DNA from 2 places in the Photorhabdus antumapuensis genome. Region 1 is predicted to be linked to the other one. Evidence: predicted binding sites of a transcription regulator. Region 1 holds the regulator's gene; the other holds the start of a gene.
The links. The regulator LexA, encoded in region 1, represses DNA repair genes until DNA is damaged. The targets are predictions, from matches to a motif close to TNCTGTATGTACATACAGNA.
Positions count from the first base shown of each region.

Region 1 (11,448 bases):
CAAAGATATGGGTATTAACCGTGAACTGATACGCCGAGCCAAAGCTATGGGGGCAACCGCAATCGTCTTTACAGTCGATTTAGAGTGGAGTGGTAACAGAGAAACAGATAAACGTAATAAATTTGTTTTCCCACGCTCACTGCCATTCCCTAATATCCCCGGCGTTCCCGTAGGGGCAGCATTATCAGAGATTACAACACTATTTAAACGGGATCTTGATTTCAATGATTTGGAGTTTCTTGCCAAAGAATCGGGCCTTCCAATCATCGTGAAAGGCATTCAATCTGCCGAAAATGCTAAAGAGTGTGTTGACCACGGAGCCGCAGCGATCCAAGTTTCTAACCACGGTGGCCGACAGTTGGATACTGTCCCGGCAGCAATCGCTTCATTACCAAGCATTGTTGAAGCTGTTGGATCTAAAATTCCAGTCTATCTAGACGGAGGCATCCGCCGCGGTACCCATGTGTTTAAAGCTCTCGCATTAGGTGCCAAGGCTGTCGCTATCGGTAGACCCATTTTGTATGCGCTGGCATTGGGTGGAGCACCCGGCGTAACTTCCATTTTAAACCTACTTAAGGATGAGCTGAAACTTAGCATGAAGCTGGCAGGATGCGCAGCCATTAAAGATATAGAGAGAAAATTTATTAGTTTGATTTAACCAATGAACTGATAAAGCAAATATTGGCCCCGTTTCACTTGCAACAGGTGATTTCAGGAAACGGGGTAAATTATGTTAGCTTTAGAAGTAATAGCTCCCATAATGAAAAATCCGTTCTCTCACTTTGCACCATTATTTCCTATTATTAATGACTTACTTCCCCTTGAAATGTTCTTCAAGGGGAAACATTTCATGTAAATATTAATGGAGTATACGAGACGCTGACAGCTCGGTAATATCAAATTCATAACTTTGTTGTTCTTCCATGTTGCCGCGTAAAACATCTTCCACTAATGCAGAAAAACCCGTCATCATCTGCCTTTCCATAATAACGCCTTTTGGTTCAGGCCACGGCAAACTAGCAATTGGCCAGTCACAATGTGACTTATAATAATTAAATTGCTCCAGCCGCCCTTTAGCCCGGTCAAAATCATTACTCCAGTAAGCATTGCCTAGCCGAAAGTTAGTATAAAACTCATCAAAACCACCGAAGATTTCATAAATATAATCAGCCGTTTTCAGCATATTTTTCCATGCGACTTCTTCACTGATATAACCGGCACAAAAACAGTTACGACTTAAAACGATTGCAAGCCACAAATCAAATCCCCACACTAATGCAGGTGGACGTCCATTAATAGATTTGGAACATTTATGAATATAGTCAGGTGTTACTTCAACTAATTTGGCAAGTACTTTAAACATTTTCCCATCACTAAGAGCGACATCAACAGCAAAATGTTTTGAATGTACCCCCTCCCATAAACCCGTTAGCATCTTCATATACCCTTCTTCATCAATAATTCCCCAGTCGCTGTATAATTGGGATTGATGTTCCTGGGTCGGAGATAATGGAAGCAGACAGTAACGATAGCTATCATGGGCAACCCGTGACTGTAGAGGATAGTGCTCTAGCGTTTCACTCCAAAAACCTAGCCAATAGTCACTAACAATATTTAACCGTAATACTTGACGCTTCTCTTCTGGTAAAAGAGACAAACCTGCTTGTTGATAATAACGCCGTTGTTCCCATTCAGGACGCTTAACAATGCGATAAATAATAACCGAGAGTAACATTACTCCAAATAATGCTACACCTCCTACTTGTGCCAGAAGTAAATAGTCGGTATCAGGGACAGATACATTACCTATTATAAATAAAACAATTGCTACAGATAATACAATACCCATACATACCGCAATTACAAATAAAATATTAATCAACGCATATAATGCACTTAGAAAAGGTAACTTTCTTTTTTCATAGATAATATGCTTCATTACCTGATAGCCTTTAACAGGGAACTGTCTATAATGAGGCTGATTTTGTAAAAGCTCTTTCATCACAAATGCTTCCTTTCCGAAAATTATCTGTCATATACGATAATTCTTGTCTGTATTATCATAAACTTCAAGGAAACATTATTTTTGCTACTGAGTACCAATTTAGCCAAATTAACTCCATCAGGGGACAATCGCAAGGAACTTTGCTGGATAATATTTTCTATTGAAGAAACATGATATACCTAATAGATTTCGAGTTGCAGTGCGGCGGCAAGTGAACGAATCCCCAGGAGCATAGATAACTATGTGACTGGGGTGAGTGAAAGCAGCCAACAAAACAGCAGCTTGAAAGATGAAGGGTATAACATCACAATATTATCATCGTACTGGTTGTAAGGAGCGCAATGAAATTGATTAACCAAAAAAAGTTACTGGAACAGGCCGAAGTTATTTGCCAGGCTCGTGGAGTCCGCTTTACTCCGCAGCGGCTTGAGGCTCTGCGTCTAATTTCAGAGCAACCCGGGGCAATTAGTGCTTATGATTTACTGGATTTGCTACGAGAAGCAGAACCACAGGCTAAACCGCCTACCGTATACCGGGCGCTGGAATTTCTGCTGGAACAGGGTTTTATTCATAAAATAGAATCCACCAACAGTTATGTCCTATGTCACCATATTGAACAGCCAAGCCACACCTCAGCAATGTTTATTTGTGACCGTTGTGGTTCTGTTACAGAGCGAGATGGTGGAACCGTTGAATCCGCCATCCAACAGTTAGCAAAAACAGCCGGGTTCAGTTTACGTCATACCGTCATCGAAGCGCATGGCTTATGTTCACCTTGTGAAGAGATCGAATCCTGTACTAAACGAGATGAATGCCAGCATGACCACAGAATTGAAGGAAGTAAAAAGAAATAGATAGTAAGTAGATACTTACTTTTGGTACAGAGTCAGACTGGAATAAACAACCGCAGAATCACGTTTAAGATAATCACAACGATAAATTCAACAACATGATTCTGCCGGAATATTGCAATTCTTTAACAATCTCAAAAACAACAATTTGATATTTTACTATCAGGACCAGTTGCCGTTACGAATCACCCCAACCGCCAATCCTTCAATTGTCAGGCCCTGTTCACTCAAATCCACCACAATTGGCTTAAATTCGGGGTTTTCTGCCAGCAATTCAACTCTATTGCCAGTCTGTTTAAAACGTTTTACCGTCACTTCATCTTCAATGCGGGCAACAATAATCTGCCCATTGCGAACATCTTGTGTTTTATGCACAGCCAGCAGATCACCATCCATAATCCCAACATCTTTCATAGACATTCCGCTGACCCGCAACAGGAAATCCGCACTTGGCTTAAACAGTGCGGGATCAACCTGATAATGACTTTCAATATGCTCCTGTGCCAACAGTGGTTCACCTGCGGCTACACGGCCAATTAACGGTAAACCAGATTCTTCCAACAGCAAACGGATACCCCTAGATGCCCCTGCAACAATCTCTATCACCCCTTTACGAGCCAATGCTTTTAAATGCTCTTCAGCCGCGTTAGGTGAACGAAAACCAAGACGTGCTGCAATTTCAGCACGCGTTGGCGGCATACCTGTTTGCGAAATATGGTCACGCACCAAGTCATAAACTTGCTGCTGCCTGGCGGTAAGTGCTTTCATTTCGTCCCCTGTTTGTTTATACAGTCAATATGTGAGTATATACAGCTAAATAACGATTGGGAACCTACCAAGGTAGAAAATCAGCCAATTATAATATAATACCTAACTATTAAACCAAATCAGGCCATAAAATAGCGCCAAAGGATGGTCCCCCAGACAATTAATGACAATATCATCGTTAGAAAGACAGCCGCCGATCCCATATCTTTCGCGCGACCGGACAATTCATGGAACTCACTGCCAATACGGTCAACAACTGCTTCAATAGCACTGTTCAGGATTTCCATAATCAACACCAGCATCACTGAACCAATCAGTAAAATGCGCTCAATGGCGCCGATATCCAGATAAAATGCAACCATCATAGCCAATATCGCTAAAATTATTTCCTGACGGAAAGCCGCTTCATTTTGCCATGTCGCCCTAATGCCCTTCACCGAATATACGATTGCTTTAATGATACGGGCCAAGCCCTTGGATTGATTCGCCATAAATTATTCACACCAAATATGAGGTTATTTGACACTTTCCACTCTTATTATTGCCTTAACACAACAGATCTCAACCCCCGTTTCTGATATGCTGGCAACGTGTTGCTAACAAGAGGCTTTAAGATATTTATGTCAAGTTGGCGTAAAATATATTATAAATTATTGAATTTACCACTAAAAATACTGGTAAAGAGCAAACTTATCCCCACAGATCCTATTACTGAATTGCGGCTCGATACGACACGCCCGATTCTGTACGTGCTGCCGTATCACTCTAAAGCAGACTTACTGGCATTACGTCAGCAATGTCTTGAGCAGGATCTGCCGGACCCATTAAATTCACTGGAGATCGGTGACACTGAACTTCCCAGCTATGTATTTATCGATAATGGCCCACGTGTATTCCGCTATTGTGCACCAAAGCAGGAATCCGTAAAAATTTTCCATGCTTATCTAGATCTGCATCGCAATAATCCAAATTTGGATATTCAAATGCTGCCAGTTTCTGTCATGTTCGGCCGTTCCCCCGGACGTGAAGGGCAGAGCACCCCACACTTGCAGCTACTCAATGGTATCCAAAAGTTCTTTGCCATTCTCTGGCTAGGCCGAGATAGTTTTGTACGTTTTTCAAACACAGTATCTCTACGCTATATGGCAACTGAGCATGGCACTGACAAGACTATTGCCCATAAGCTGGCTCGTGTGGCACGAATGCACTATTCACGTCAACGCCTGGCAGCCGTTGGCCCACGCCTGCCAGTTCGGCAAGAACTGTTTAACAAATTGCTGGCTTCAAAAGCAATAGAAAAAGCAGTCTCTGATGAGGCCCGTACCAAGAAAATCTCACATGAGAAAGCCCGACAGAATGCCATTAACATGATGGAAGAGATTGCTGCGAATTTCTCTTATGAAACGGTACGGCTGTCAGGCCGTGTACTAGGTTGGACCTGGAACCGCCTGTATCAAGGGATCAATGTTCACAATGCTGAACGCATCCGCCGTCTGGCACAGGATGGTCACGAACTGGTTTATGCGCCCTGCCACCGTAGCCACATGGATTATTTACTGCTCTCCTACGTGCTCTATCATCAGGGTTTAGTACCGCCCCATATCGCCGCTGGCATCAACCTGAATTTTTGGCCAGCAGGGCCAATATTCCGCCGCCTTGGTGCATTTTTCATCCGCCGCACGTTCAAGGGTAATAAACTCTACGCCACGATATTCCGGGAATATCTAGGTGAATTATTTGCCCGCGGTTATTCTGTTGAATACTTTATGGAAGGCGGTCGCTCCAGGACAGGTCGTCTACTCGATCCCAAAACGGGTACGCTGTCCATGACGTTACAGGCGCTGTTGAGAGGCGAATCACGCCCAATTACTATTATCCCGATTTATATCGGCTACGAGCATGTGATGGAAGTTGCCACCTACGCCAAAGAGCTGCGTGGTGCAACCAAAGAGAAAGAGGGCTTTTTCCAGATGATACGCGGTTTGCGCAAACTTCGTAATCTGGGGCAAGGCTACGTGAACTTTGGCGAACCCATCCCGTTGATCCAATACCTTAATAATCATGTTCCTAGCTGGCGCGATTCTATTGATCCAATAGAATTCCATCGCCCCGAATGGTTCAATCCGACAGTCAGTCAACTGTCTGAGAAGATTATGGTAAACATCAACAACACGGCGGCGGCTAACGCCATTAACTTGTGTTCAACTGCCCTGCTTGCGTCACGTCAGCGAGCACTCACTCGTGAGCAACTGCTTGAGCAACTGGATTGTTATATACAGCTCATGCACAATGCGCCCTACGCTGCCGATGTCACTGTACCAAAGAAAGCCGCGGAGGAGTTGCTAGAACACGCTCTGCAAATGGATAAGTTCGAGGTAGACAAAGACAGTATGGGCGACATTATCATTCTGCCACGTGATCGTGCAGTTTTGATGACCTACTACCGCAACAATATTCAACATCTATTAGTACTGCCATCACTGATTGCCTGTATCGTTATTCATCATCGCCGTATCAGCCGCGAAGCGTTATTAAGCCAGGTCGCGATCATTTATCCACTACTTAAAGCCGAGCTGTTTATGCGTTATAGCAAAGCAGAGCTGCCAGAAGTGGTTAATACGCTGATCAACGAACTGACCCGCCAGTGCCTTATCTGTAACAAGGAGCATGGCATGTTGGTGCTTAATCCAGCGCGTATCCGCCCCCTGCAATTGCTGGCAGCCGGTATCCGTGAAACACTGCAACGTTATGCCATCACACTCTCTTTACTAAACGCCAACCCAGTAGTCAGCCGGGGAGTGCTGGAAAAAGAGAGTCGGATGTTAGCGCAACGTTTATCTGTATTGCATGGCATCAACGCACCTGAATTCTTTGATAAGGCAGTATTTACTACGTCGGTAAATACGCTGCGCGAAGAAGGTTATATCAGTGACAGTGGTAATGCGATTACAGCAAATACCCAAGAGCTGTACCAGGTATTAAGTGAACTGATGTCACCTGAGATTCGTCTTACTATCGAGAGTGTCAGTTTGCCACCAGAGCATAACGATACCGAAGAGAGTGCTAAGGCAGGATAATCTTCTGAATACTGGTGATAATGGTTATTCATCATTATCACCAGATGTTTCAGACATAGCTAAAGAAGATGCCAAGGAATAGCACCAGACCAACGTAATTATTATTAAGGAATGCCTGGAAACACAGTGTTCTTTCCCGGTCGGCAATCAGTTTCTGCTGATAAATAAATAGCGTGCCCGCAAGCAACAATGACCAATAGTAGATACCACCCAGATTCATCAGATAACCCACCAGCACCAGCACCAGTAACATAGCGAGTTGTAATAGCCCTATAATCAATTTATCGAAACGACCAAACAGGATAGCGGTGGATTTAATGCCAATTTTTAAATCATCGTTTCGATCGACCATGGCATACTGTGTATCATAAATAACCGACCAGAAGATATTAACCAGGAATAATAACCAACACTCTAGTGGTAAGGACTCACTAACCGCAGCAAATCCCATAGGAATCGCCCAACCGTAAGCTGCCCCTAGTACAAACTGAGGAAGATGACTAAACCGTTTAACAAAGGGGTAAAACCAAGCCAGAGCCAATCCAACGACTGACAACCCGATCGCCATTTTATTCAGGGTTAGAACCAGACCTAAAGAAATCAGCGCCAGTACGACAAACAGGATCTTACTCTCTTTCTCACTAATAGCACCGCTAGGCAGGGGACGTGTTTTTGTGCGCTCAACATAACCATCAAATTTTCTGTCAGCAAAATCATTAATCGCACACCCCGCTGCACGCATCAGAAACACACCAGCAGTAAAAACCAATAATATGTGCATATCCGGGATACCTTTACCGGCCATCCACAAAGCCCAGAAAGTCGGCCACAACAACAATAATGCACCTATAGGTTTATTAATACGCAATAAACGGCAATAGGCCAGCCATTTACTTTGCGCCATACTTCCCGCCACTTCTATTTCCCCCTTTTAAATTTTACCTTTGTATACAGGTGATTCAGGTAAAAAGACTTCGGTTAATAATAACGGTTTGCCGGATAACCTCAGCAATGATCGCCTTGCCCAACGGTTCCCCTGTTGCCCCACATGAATATAGTCCCGCATCAATTTATTACCACTAAAAAGATATCGTCCCAGCGGGACTGTTCCTAAATCAACCAAGCTTTCATCAGGGCCAGTTAATGTTGTTTCGGGGATTAACGTCCGCCCCAATAGCCAAGGGATATTATCACCGCACAGTACGATCTCACGCAGCCAATATCTTTGACCCGTTAGCAAACGCTCATTTTCATCAGAAAGTTGCTCCGCGGTAATAAAACATTCTCTGAATGGTATGATACGCACATGGTTACAATATTGTTCAAAACGGCGGGTCATTGAGCCCAATTCCATCAACCAGTCTAAAACCTCATCAGGCAAAACGGGCGAATCCGCCGAAAGCCACTGAATAGGCACCGTTGTTAATATTGAGTCAGTTGACATTCGCTTTTCCATTAGGACAAATTTCTTTTATCCGACAGTACAATTGATAACCGCAGAGAATACCACGTTGCAGGTATACAGAATAAAAAGTTATAACAAATTCTATATACCTAATAGATTTCGAGTTGCAGTGCGGCGGCAAGTGAACGAATCCCCAGGAGCATAGATAACTATGTGACTGGGGTGAGTGAAAACAGCCAACAAAGCAGCAGCTTGAAAGATGAAGGGTATAAATATTGTTGACCAAAAATAAGCGAATTATGATGAACATAATTCGCTCATATCAATTAAGTTTCTAATCCAGAATAAGTGACTAACGCCATGCTTTAAAACGGTTAATCAACCCATTTGTCGAGCTATCGTGGCTGACAACCCTATTATCATCCTTAAGTTCTGGCAAAATACGGTTAGCCAATTGCTTACCCAATTCAACTCCCCACTGGTCAAAAGTAAAGATGTTGAGAATCGCCCCTTGCACAAATATTTTATGTTCATACATGGCAATCAACGCCCCCAAGCTAAATGGGGTAATTTCACGTAACAGAATGGAATTAGTCGGGCGATTTCCTTCAAACACTTTAAAGGGTGCAACATGTGCAACTTCAACCGCAGTTTTACCACTGGCGACAAATTCAGCATCCACCTGCTCACGAGATTTACCAAAGGCTAATGCTTCCGTCTGAGCAAAAAAGTTGGATAACAATTTGCTGTGATGGTCACTCAATGGGTTATAGCTGATGGCTGGCGCAATAAAATCACAGGGGATCAGTTTAGTTCCCTGATGAATAAGCTGATAGAACGCATGCTGGCCATTCGTTCCAGGCTCTCCCCAGATGATTGGGCCGGTTTGGTAATCCACTGGATGACCATTGCGATCGATATATTTACCATTGGATTCCATATTGCCTTGCTGAAAATAGGCAGCAAAGCGATGCATGTACTGATCGTATGGCAGAATCGCTTCAGTTTCTGCGCCAAAGAAATTGTTGTACCAAATACCAATTAACGCCAGCAATACCGGAATATTCTGCTCAAATGGGGTATTGGCAAAATGCTGATCCATTGCATGTGCACCACTAAGCAATTGTTCAAAATTTTCAAACCCAACAGAGAGTGCAATAGACAAACCAATCGCTGACCACAACGAATAACGGCCACCAACCCAATCCCAAAACTCAAACATATTTTTGGTATCAATACCAAATTGCTTAACTTCCTGCCCATTGGTGGAAAGCGCCGCAAAATGCTTCGCAATATGCCCTTCATCACCGGCACTTTTTAGGAACCAGTCACGGGCAGAGTGAGCATTGGTCATCGTTTCCTGGGTAGTGAATGTCTTGGAAGCAATCAGAAACAGCGTCGTTTCCGGGTTCAGTGCTTTCAGGGTCTCTGCAATATGGGTTCCATCAACATTAGAAACAAAATGCATATTCAAGTGATTCTTATAAGGTTTCAGCGCTTCCGTCACCATATAAGGGCCAAGATCTGAACCACCGATACCGATATTCACAACATCAGTAATCACCTTACCGGTATAACCTTTCCACTCGCCATTAATCACGCACTCACTGAAATCTTTCATTTTTGCCAACACCGCGTTGACCTGCTGCATAACATCTTCCCCATCAACCACAATCGGGGCGTTGCTGCGATTACGTAGAGCAATATGCAATACAGCGCGATCTTCGGTACGGTTAATTTTTTCGCCAGAAAACATACTGCGAATAGCCCCGGCAACATCCGTTTCTTTAGCAAGTGCCTGTAGCTTTTCTAATGTCTCAGTTGTGATGCGATTTTTTGAAAAATCTACCAGTATCTGGTCATCGAACGTCGTTGAGAACTTAGCAAAACGATTTGGGTCCTGTTCAAACAATTCACGTAGGTGAATATCCTTTATCTGCGCAAAATGCTGTACTAGTGCTTTCCAAGCTGAGGTTTGACTAGGATTAATATTTTTCATGGCTATGCACTCTATTAATTGACTGTAATTAATTGGAAGTAAAGAAAGATTGTAACCTGTAATTCTGTGATTGGAGTCTCCTTTCCTTTAATCACTGATATTGGTCAAAACGATTAAGTTTTTCTAGTTCTATTTGCCTGTACGTATAAAAGACAATCACTTCTCTCTACTATCCTCAATTTATTTTATGATTCTCATAGCGTCATGAAAGATATTGATGTAGCTCTTCACTCCGTTGACTCAAACCGGTTAACCCGATATTTCTAAAAGACTATCCAGTTAACAGAAGGTTATCGCAATGAGTGCTGTTTCATCCCAATGCCCAGAAATTGGCGGGCATGTAGTCGCAAAATTTGGTGGTACCAGCGTGGCAAATTTCGATGCCATGAATAACAGTGCAGATATCGTACTAGCAAATAAAGCAGTACGTGTAGTTGTGCTATCTGCTTCTGCCGGCATAACAAACTTATTAGTTGCATTATCGGAAGGCTGCCATGCAGATAAGCGGGCTGACTACTTGAAACAGATCCACTCCATTCAATACGCAATTATTGATCGTTTGCATGAATCCGAGACGATTCGTCAAGAGATTAATCGTCTACTGGAAAATATTAAAACCCTTGCTAAAGCCGCATCTCTGGCAACCTCTGCGGCTCTGACAGATGAATTAGTCGGCCACGGTGAACTGATGTCCACACGATTGTTTACCGAATTGCTTCGCCAGCGCGGTAAAGATGCCGAATGGTTTGATATACGCAAAGTGATGTATACCGACGATAGTTTTGGCCGTGCGGAACCAAACCATGAACAACTTCAATCGTTGGCAACGGAACATCTCTTACCCCATCTGAAAAATAGCCTGGTTGTCACCCAAGGTTTTATTGGTCGTGAAGAGAACGGCCGTACCACGACGCTGGGACGCGGCGGCAGCGATTATACCGCGGCACTTTTAGGAGAAGCCCTTGGCCTGAAACGCGTTAATATCTGGACAGATGTTCCGGGCATTTATACCACTGACCCACGAGTCGTTCCAACTGCCCAACGAATTGATAAGATTGCCTTTGATGAAGCGGCGGAGATGGCAACATTTGGCGCCAAAATCCTACATCCGGCAACCCTGTTTCCTGCTATTCGCTGTGGCATTCCAGTATTTGTTGGCTCTAGTAAAGACCCACAGGTCGGCGGTACGCTAGTTTGTGATACGACAGAAGCCCCACCACAGTTCCGCGCTATTACCCTGCGCCAGAAACAGACATTACTGACACTACACAGCCTGAAAATGCTGCACGCACAGGGATTTTTGGCTGAAATATTTACCATTCTGTCACGTCATAATATCTCAG
Region 1 covers NZ_JAHZMK010000009.1:72,536-83,983, forward strand. Annotated here, with positions in the region: gene KZ793_RS01975 (lactate oxidase) at 1-658, shown strand, start outside; gene KZ793_RS01980 (DUF1266 domain-containing protein) at 860-2,002, opposite strand; gene zur (zinc uptake transcriptional repressor Zur) at 2,347-2,859, shown strand; gene lexA (transcriptional repressor LexA) at 3,019-3,624, opposite strand; gene KZ793_RS01995 (diacylglycerol kinase) at 3,744-4,115, opposite strand; gene plsB (glycerol-3-phosphate 1-O-acyltransferase PlsB) at 4,245-6,701, shown strand; gene ubiA (4-hydroxybenzoate octaprenyltransferase) at 6,751-7,605, opposite strand; gene ubiC (chorismate lyase) at 7,633-8,145, opposite strand; gene pgi (glucose-6-phosphate isomerase) at 8,459-10,105, opposite strand; gene lysC (lysine-sensitive aspartokinase 3) at 10,404-11,448, shown strand, end outside.

Region 2 (6,256 bases), on a different contig from region 1:
TGTTTAGAATAAATAACAGACAATTTCTATTGGTGATCAGCTAAAACATTGCACCCAATCATAACGTTTGTTCGGTTAATCGTGTTTTATAATAAATTACGCTAAAATTATTCAGCGAATATATGCTCAGTCAGTAATAGGAATTCTATGCGAAACCGCACATTAGCCGATTTAGATCGGGTAGTTGCCTTAGGCGGAGGTCATGGCCTTGGGCGTGTTATGTCCTCTCTTACATCACTAGGCTCTCGCCTGACAGGCATTGTCACCACAACAGATAATGGCGGCTCAACCGGCAGGATCCGGCGTTCAGAAGGCGGTATTGCCTGGGGTGATACCCGCAATTGTTTAAATCAGCTTATTACCGAACCCAGTGTCGCGTCGGCAATGTTCGAATACCGTTTCAGTGGCAATGGCGAGCTGGCAGGGCATAATTTGGGAAATCTGATGCTTAAGGCGTTAGATCATCTGAGTGTCAGACCCCTTGAGGCGATTAATTTAATCCGCAGTTTGCTGAAAGTTAATGCTCATCTTATTCCAATGTCTGAGCAGCCAGTTGACTTGATGGCGATAGATGATCAAGGCAACACCATTTATGGCGAAGTTAATGTTGATCAATTGAATTGTATTCCTCAGGAGTTGATGCTTTATCCGCCTGCGACCGCAACAAAAGAGGCATTGGAGGCTATCACTCAGGCGGATCTGATTATTATCGGCCCAGGCAGCTTCTTCACCAGTCTGATGCCATTGCTTCTGCTTGAAGATCTAACCCAAGCACTACGCCGTAGCAACGCTAATATGATTTATATCGGTAACCTTGGCAAAGAATTAAGTGCCGCAGCCGCTGAACTGACACTGAAAGATAAGCTGGAAATAATGGAAAACAAAATTGGCAGCCGGATAATTGACGCGGTAATCGTTGGCCCGTGCACAGATATCAGCGAACTTAACGACCGGATTATTACTCAGCAAATACTGGAAGCACAGGATATTCCCTACCGCCATGACCGTGAATTACTGCATCAGGCGTTAGAAAATACCCTGCAAAACCTTGGTTAATCAAGAATTAGCAATAAATTGCTCACGCAATGCCTGAACCTGATCCCGAACATTCGCCGCCTGCTCGAATTCAAGATCCTGCGCATGCTGGTACATCTTCGCTTCCAGCTCGCAGATTTTGCTTTCCAACTCTTTGGCAGACAGGTTGCTGAATGTTTCCGCTGTGACAACCGCTTTACCTCTGCCCCTCCCTTTGCCACCCGTTGGCTGCCCGATTCGCAGAATATCACCAATCTTCTTATTCAGACCTTTTGGAACAATGCCATGTTTTTCATTAAATATCTGCTGTTTAGCACGCCGGCGCTCAGTTTCACCAATAGCTTTCGCCATTGAATCAGTGATCTTATCGCCATAAAGAATCGCCTTGCCATGCAAGTTACGGGCTGCACGCCCAATAGTTTGAATTAATGAACGCTCAGAACGCAGGAAACCTTCTTTATCAGCATCAAGAATGGCCACCAGAGAAACCTCTGGCATGTCCAACCCTTCTCTCAGCAAGTTAATACCCACTAATACATCGAACTCACCTAAACGAAGATCCCGAATAATTTCCACCCGTTCGACAGTATCAATATCCGAGTGCAAATAGCGAACCCGTTCACCGTGTTCTTCCAAATACTCCGTTAAGTCCTCCGCCATTCGCTTAGTCAACGTGGTGACCAACACCCGCTCATTTTTCACCGCCCGAATGCGGATTTCAGACAGTAAGTCATCAACCTGAGTGGTTACCGGGCGAACTTCTATTTCAGGATCAAGCAAACCAGTAGGACGCACCACTTGTTCCACCACATCGCTACTGGATTTTTCCAATTCATATTTGCCTGGCGTAGCAGAAATATAAATTGTCTGTGGAGCCAGTGCTTCAAATTCTTCAAACCGAAGTGGTCGATTATCCAGCGCAGAAGGCATACGGAAACCATATTCCACCAGCGTCTCTTTGCGGGAACGATCCCCTCTGTACATTCCACCAATTTGCGGGATGGTAACATGCGATTCATCCACTACCAGCAAACCATCAGCAGGGAGATAATCAAACAGGGTCGGCGGCGGCTCCCCTTCAGTTCGGCCAGAGAGGTAACGGGAATAGTTTTCAATGCCGGAGCAATAACCCAATTCATTCATCATTTCCAAATCAAATTGAGTACGCTGCGTAATACGCTGCTCTTCCAGCAGCTTACCATTTGCCAGCAATACCTTACGCCGCTGCTCAAGCTCAATTTTAATCGCTTCCATTGCCTGAATAATACGCTCACGTGGAGTAACATAGTGAGTTTTCGGATAAACGGTGTATCGTGGAACATGATATTGAATCTGTCCTGTTAGTGGATCAAACAGTGATAGCCGTTCTACTTCATCATCAAATAGCTCAACGCGCAGGGCATGCTCATCAGATTCAGCCGGAAAGATATCTATCACTTCACCGCGTACCCTAAATGTCCCCCGCTGAAATGCCTGATCATTACGGGTATATTGCAATTCAGCTAAACGCCGCAGAATGGAACGTTGATCAATCATCATACCGTTGGTCAGGTGGAGCATCATTTTCAGGTAACTATCAGGATCACCCAAACCATAAATAGCCGATACAGACGCAACAACAATCACATCTCGCCGCTCCAGCAAAGCTTTTGTGGCGGACAGGCGCATTTGCTCAATGTGTTCGTTCACGGAAGCATCTTTTTCGATAAAAGTATCGGAACTCGGCACATAAGCTTCCGGCTGGTAATAATCGTAATAGGAAACAAAGTACTCTACGGCATTTTCTGGGAAAAAGTCCTTCATTTCGCTGTAAAGTTGAGCTGCCAGTGTCTTGTTCGGAGCAAGTACCATCGTCGGTCGGTTTAAATTGGCTATCACATTAGCGATAGTAAATGTCTTACCCGACCCCGTAACCCCTAGCAAAGTCTGGTGGGCAAGCCCGTCTTCTAAGCCTTCTTGTAATTGACGGATGGCCTCTGGTTGATCACCCCCCGGTTGGAAGTCAGAATGTAATTTGAACACCTTACTCATCGGTATCTCACTTTCCTAACATTAATTCATCTATACCCGTTATCTTTCAAGTTGCCTCTTTGTTGGCTGCACTCACTCACCCCGGTCACATAGTTATCTATGCTCCCGGGGATTCGCTCCCTTGCCGTCGCGATGCATCCTGAAATCCATAGGGTATATAATACTGGATATAAAACCAGCTTCAAGCTGGTTTTATAAAAACGGGCTTAAGTTGGTCACTTCCCTATCAATTAAACATTCGTTGATATCAAAATAAATACCATTTTATCCCCAAAATTATCTTGATTTTTCCATTTTTTATATGATCGGCTGAAAGGTGACAACATGAGACATCATCACAGGTCAGATAGGGCTTGATTTTAGTTATCTTATTGATTTTTAATATAATTAAAACAAAGACGAGAATAACATCAACCTTGACGAAAGCCGCGTATTTTCTTGCATCGCGTAACTTTTCTAAGTCTAATACACAAGGTTATCCACAGGAATAGTGGATAACTCTACAAACCCTATTAACTGTACGAGGTTGCAACATCATGCCACAAAATAGGTATCCTCTATCGATAAAAATTTTTACTATTTTTTTGACCTTTATCTCAATTATTCATTTCAAAAAAATGAATAAATTTGCTGAAAAAGTAAGAATTTTCTCATAGGAATTAAACATCAATAAATTATATTCGTTCAATATTACCAGCGTTAAAGGTAGATAATTTTCGATTTTTTCTGTAGACTGAGCGAAAAAAACTGCCTTTTCTGCATCAAACAACAGCAAACAATACGGGTTAGATTGGGATTTTTATTCAATAAGAGATAACTGGTGAACAGTTTCCTGTACGAAATCTGTTACTCAAGAGAGCGTCGTGCTTTACCTAAGCGGAAATAGGATTCTCTGTTTCCTACGCTTTCAGCAATAGCAGATTCAATATCATCAACAGCATTTTTGACTATGCCGATATGAACAATATCGATATAAACATTTACCAAAAAACAACAACTGGCTTAATTGGCCATGAGCAAAACTCGCTTCTTAACTAGAATATTAAGGTATATCCTTGATAAATTAATGAATTCACATCAGCATATCCTCTATTTTACAAAACGAGCCCCATCGTGACCGCTCAAAAAAAAATGATAGATACACAAATATCAAATCGGCACAGCCCTCATAAAACGTCCAATATTCTGCTGGCTATTTTCGATCGAAAAACTTACTTTGTATCTATCACTCACAATTTCAATCGATTGCTGTTCCAAAGCATCTTTATACTGCCATTTCCTGGTGTGTTAACTGTGTTACTATTTTATTGTTTTATTAATTTCAGTCCTGATGTTTATTTTACTTCCCTCTCTTTCCTGGTGATTCCCTAGTGCTAAAAAAATAACCCACTTTCAAACTCGAAGGATAAAGTAGCTCTTCCCCGAGAGATTTATAATAAGAATAATATTTTGTTTGATGCTATCTGATGACCCAAAAACACATCAATACAACTTAACATTATTATAATAAAATCCATAAAGTCAACATAAAAATAAACATAAAGTTCAGTTTTGTGTAAACTTTATAATGAATTTTACTTAATTACATGATTTAACTTTTGTTTTTAGAATATAAAGGTAAATCCATGAGCATTTTCTAATATAGGATATGCTAATATAGATAATCATAAAAATAAGATATTAAAAGTAAAATCAATAAATTATCACAATGAGTGGTTTTTTCACACTGGACAATATCATCAAGTAATATATAGTAATGCGGTTATCTTTATATAAAGGATTCTCATGAAAACGTCTAATGCACAGCGAAAAACAAATATCATTAAAAATATAGAATATTTGATACGTACCCGTGGAGAAACCAAGAGCTCTTTTTCCAACCGAACAGGATTGACCCGTACCACCATTTATAAAATCCTGGAAGGGCAAGTCAATAACGTTCAACAATCTACGGTTCTTCGGATCTCCGATTTTTTCGGCGTTTCCTGTGAAGAAATAGAATATTATGACCTTGAACAATTAGAGCGCCTCAATGAAACACTCTCAACCGAAGGCAATAAAAATCCTTCGGCTATCCCTATCGTTCCACAATCTGAATTTTTAGCCGTTTCTGAGAAAAAAATAGGTCAACTTGTTACCGAGTATCCTCTTACCTATTTCTTTGGTGATGAATCAAACATGCTGGCTCTTAAAGTCGAATCGGCAATAGAGGATACCTTCATACCCGGTGAGGTGATCATCATAAAACGTCCCCCCGCATTAGTCACCAATACGCCATTATTGTATTACTCTAAGGAAATTGGGTTCTTTATCCGGCAAGAAAAAAACGATGACTGTCTCGATAGGAAACCCTACAGAAACGCTTATTTTTTAGGCTACATCGTAGGAGAAAGACTATAAATGACAGTAAATCAAAAGTTTAAGTTATTGGGATTTTCAAGGTATGGTAAATTATCGGCAAATGTTATGGTGCTCGCGACAGGTAAAACTATTACTATGGGGTTAAAAGAGCTAGTTGATAGTGATATTTCAGAAGATCTGAGCAGACATGAGCTCAGTACTATATACCGGAAATTATACAGCCACAGTAATATCGTAACAGCTTATGAACTTGGGGATCGTCATGAGCGTTCATGGCAAGCCTATTTACTCATTAGCATCGCACTCAGTGTTATCTATATTTTCTCTACCATATGTGGTGTGAAGCCCATTCACATCCCGATCATTAATATTGTCACGCCTCCCGGTGTTTTCATTTACCCTATCACCTTCTTGCTGGTCGATATTCTAAACGAATTCTATGGATTACGTCTGGCAAGAAGAACGATTATTATCTCTTTTGCAGCGAACTTATTATTTGTCCTAGGTCTTTGGGGAACCGCACTGATGCCAAGTGTCCCTGGATGGGAGTTTGGTGCAACTTATAATGGAATAGTGAATAGCATCGTATCTGTATTACTGGCATCATCTCTTGCTTATTTTATCTCTGAGAATATAAACTCGTATCTCCTTTGCAAAATAAAATCTCTCACCAATTCAAAGTATCTTTTCCTACGAGTAATAACCAGCACTGTCATCGCCTCAGCATTCGATAGCATAATATTCTGCTCAATTGCTTTTTATGGTGTTCTCGGTATAGATATCATAAAAGAAATGATTATTGCCCAGTTTCTCATTAAAGTGGCTTATT
Region 2 covers NZ_JAHZMK010000015.1:33,163-39,418, reverse strand. Annotated here, with positions in the region: gene yvcK (uridine diphosphate-N-acetylglucosamine-binding protein YvcK) at 148-1,056, shown strand; gene uvrB (excinuclease ABC subunit UvrB) at 1,057-3,066, opposite strand; gene KZ793_RS06165 (helix-turn-helix domain-containing protein) at 4,852-5,466, shown strand; gene KZ793_RS06160 (queuosine precursor transporter) at 5,467-6,256, shown strand, end outside.
Region 2: the regulator LexA is predicted to act here: its motif matches at 3,228-3,247, upstream of uvrB (excinuclease ABC subunit UvrB).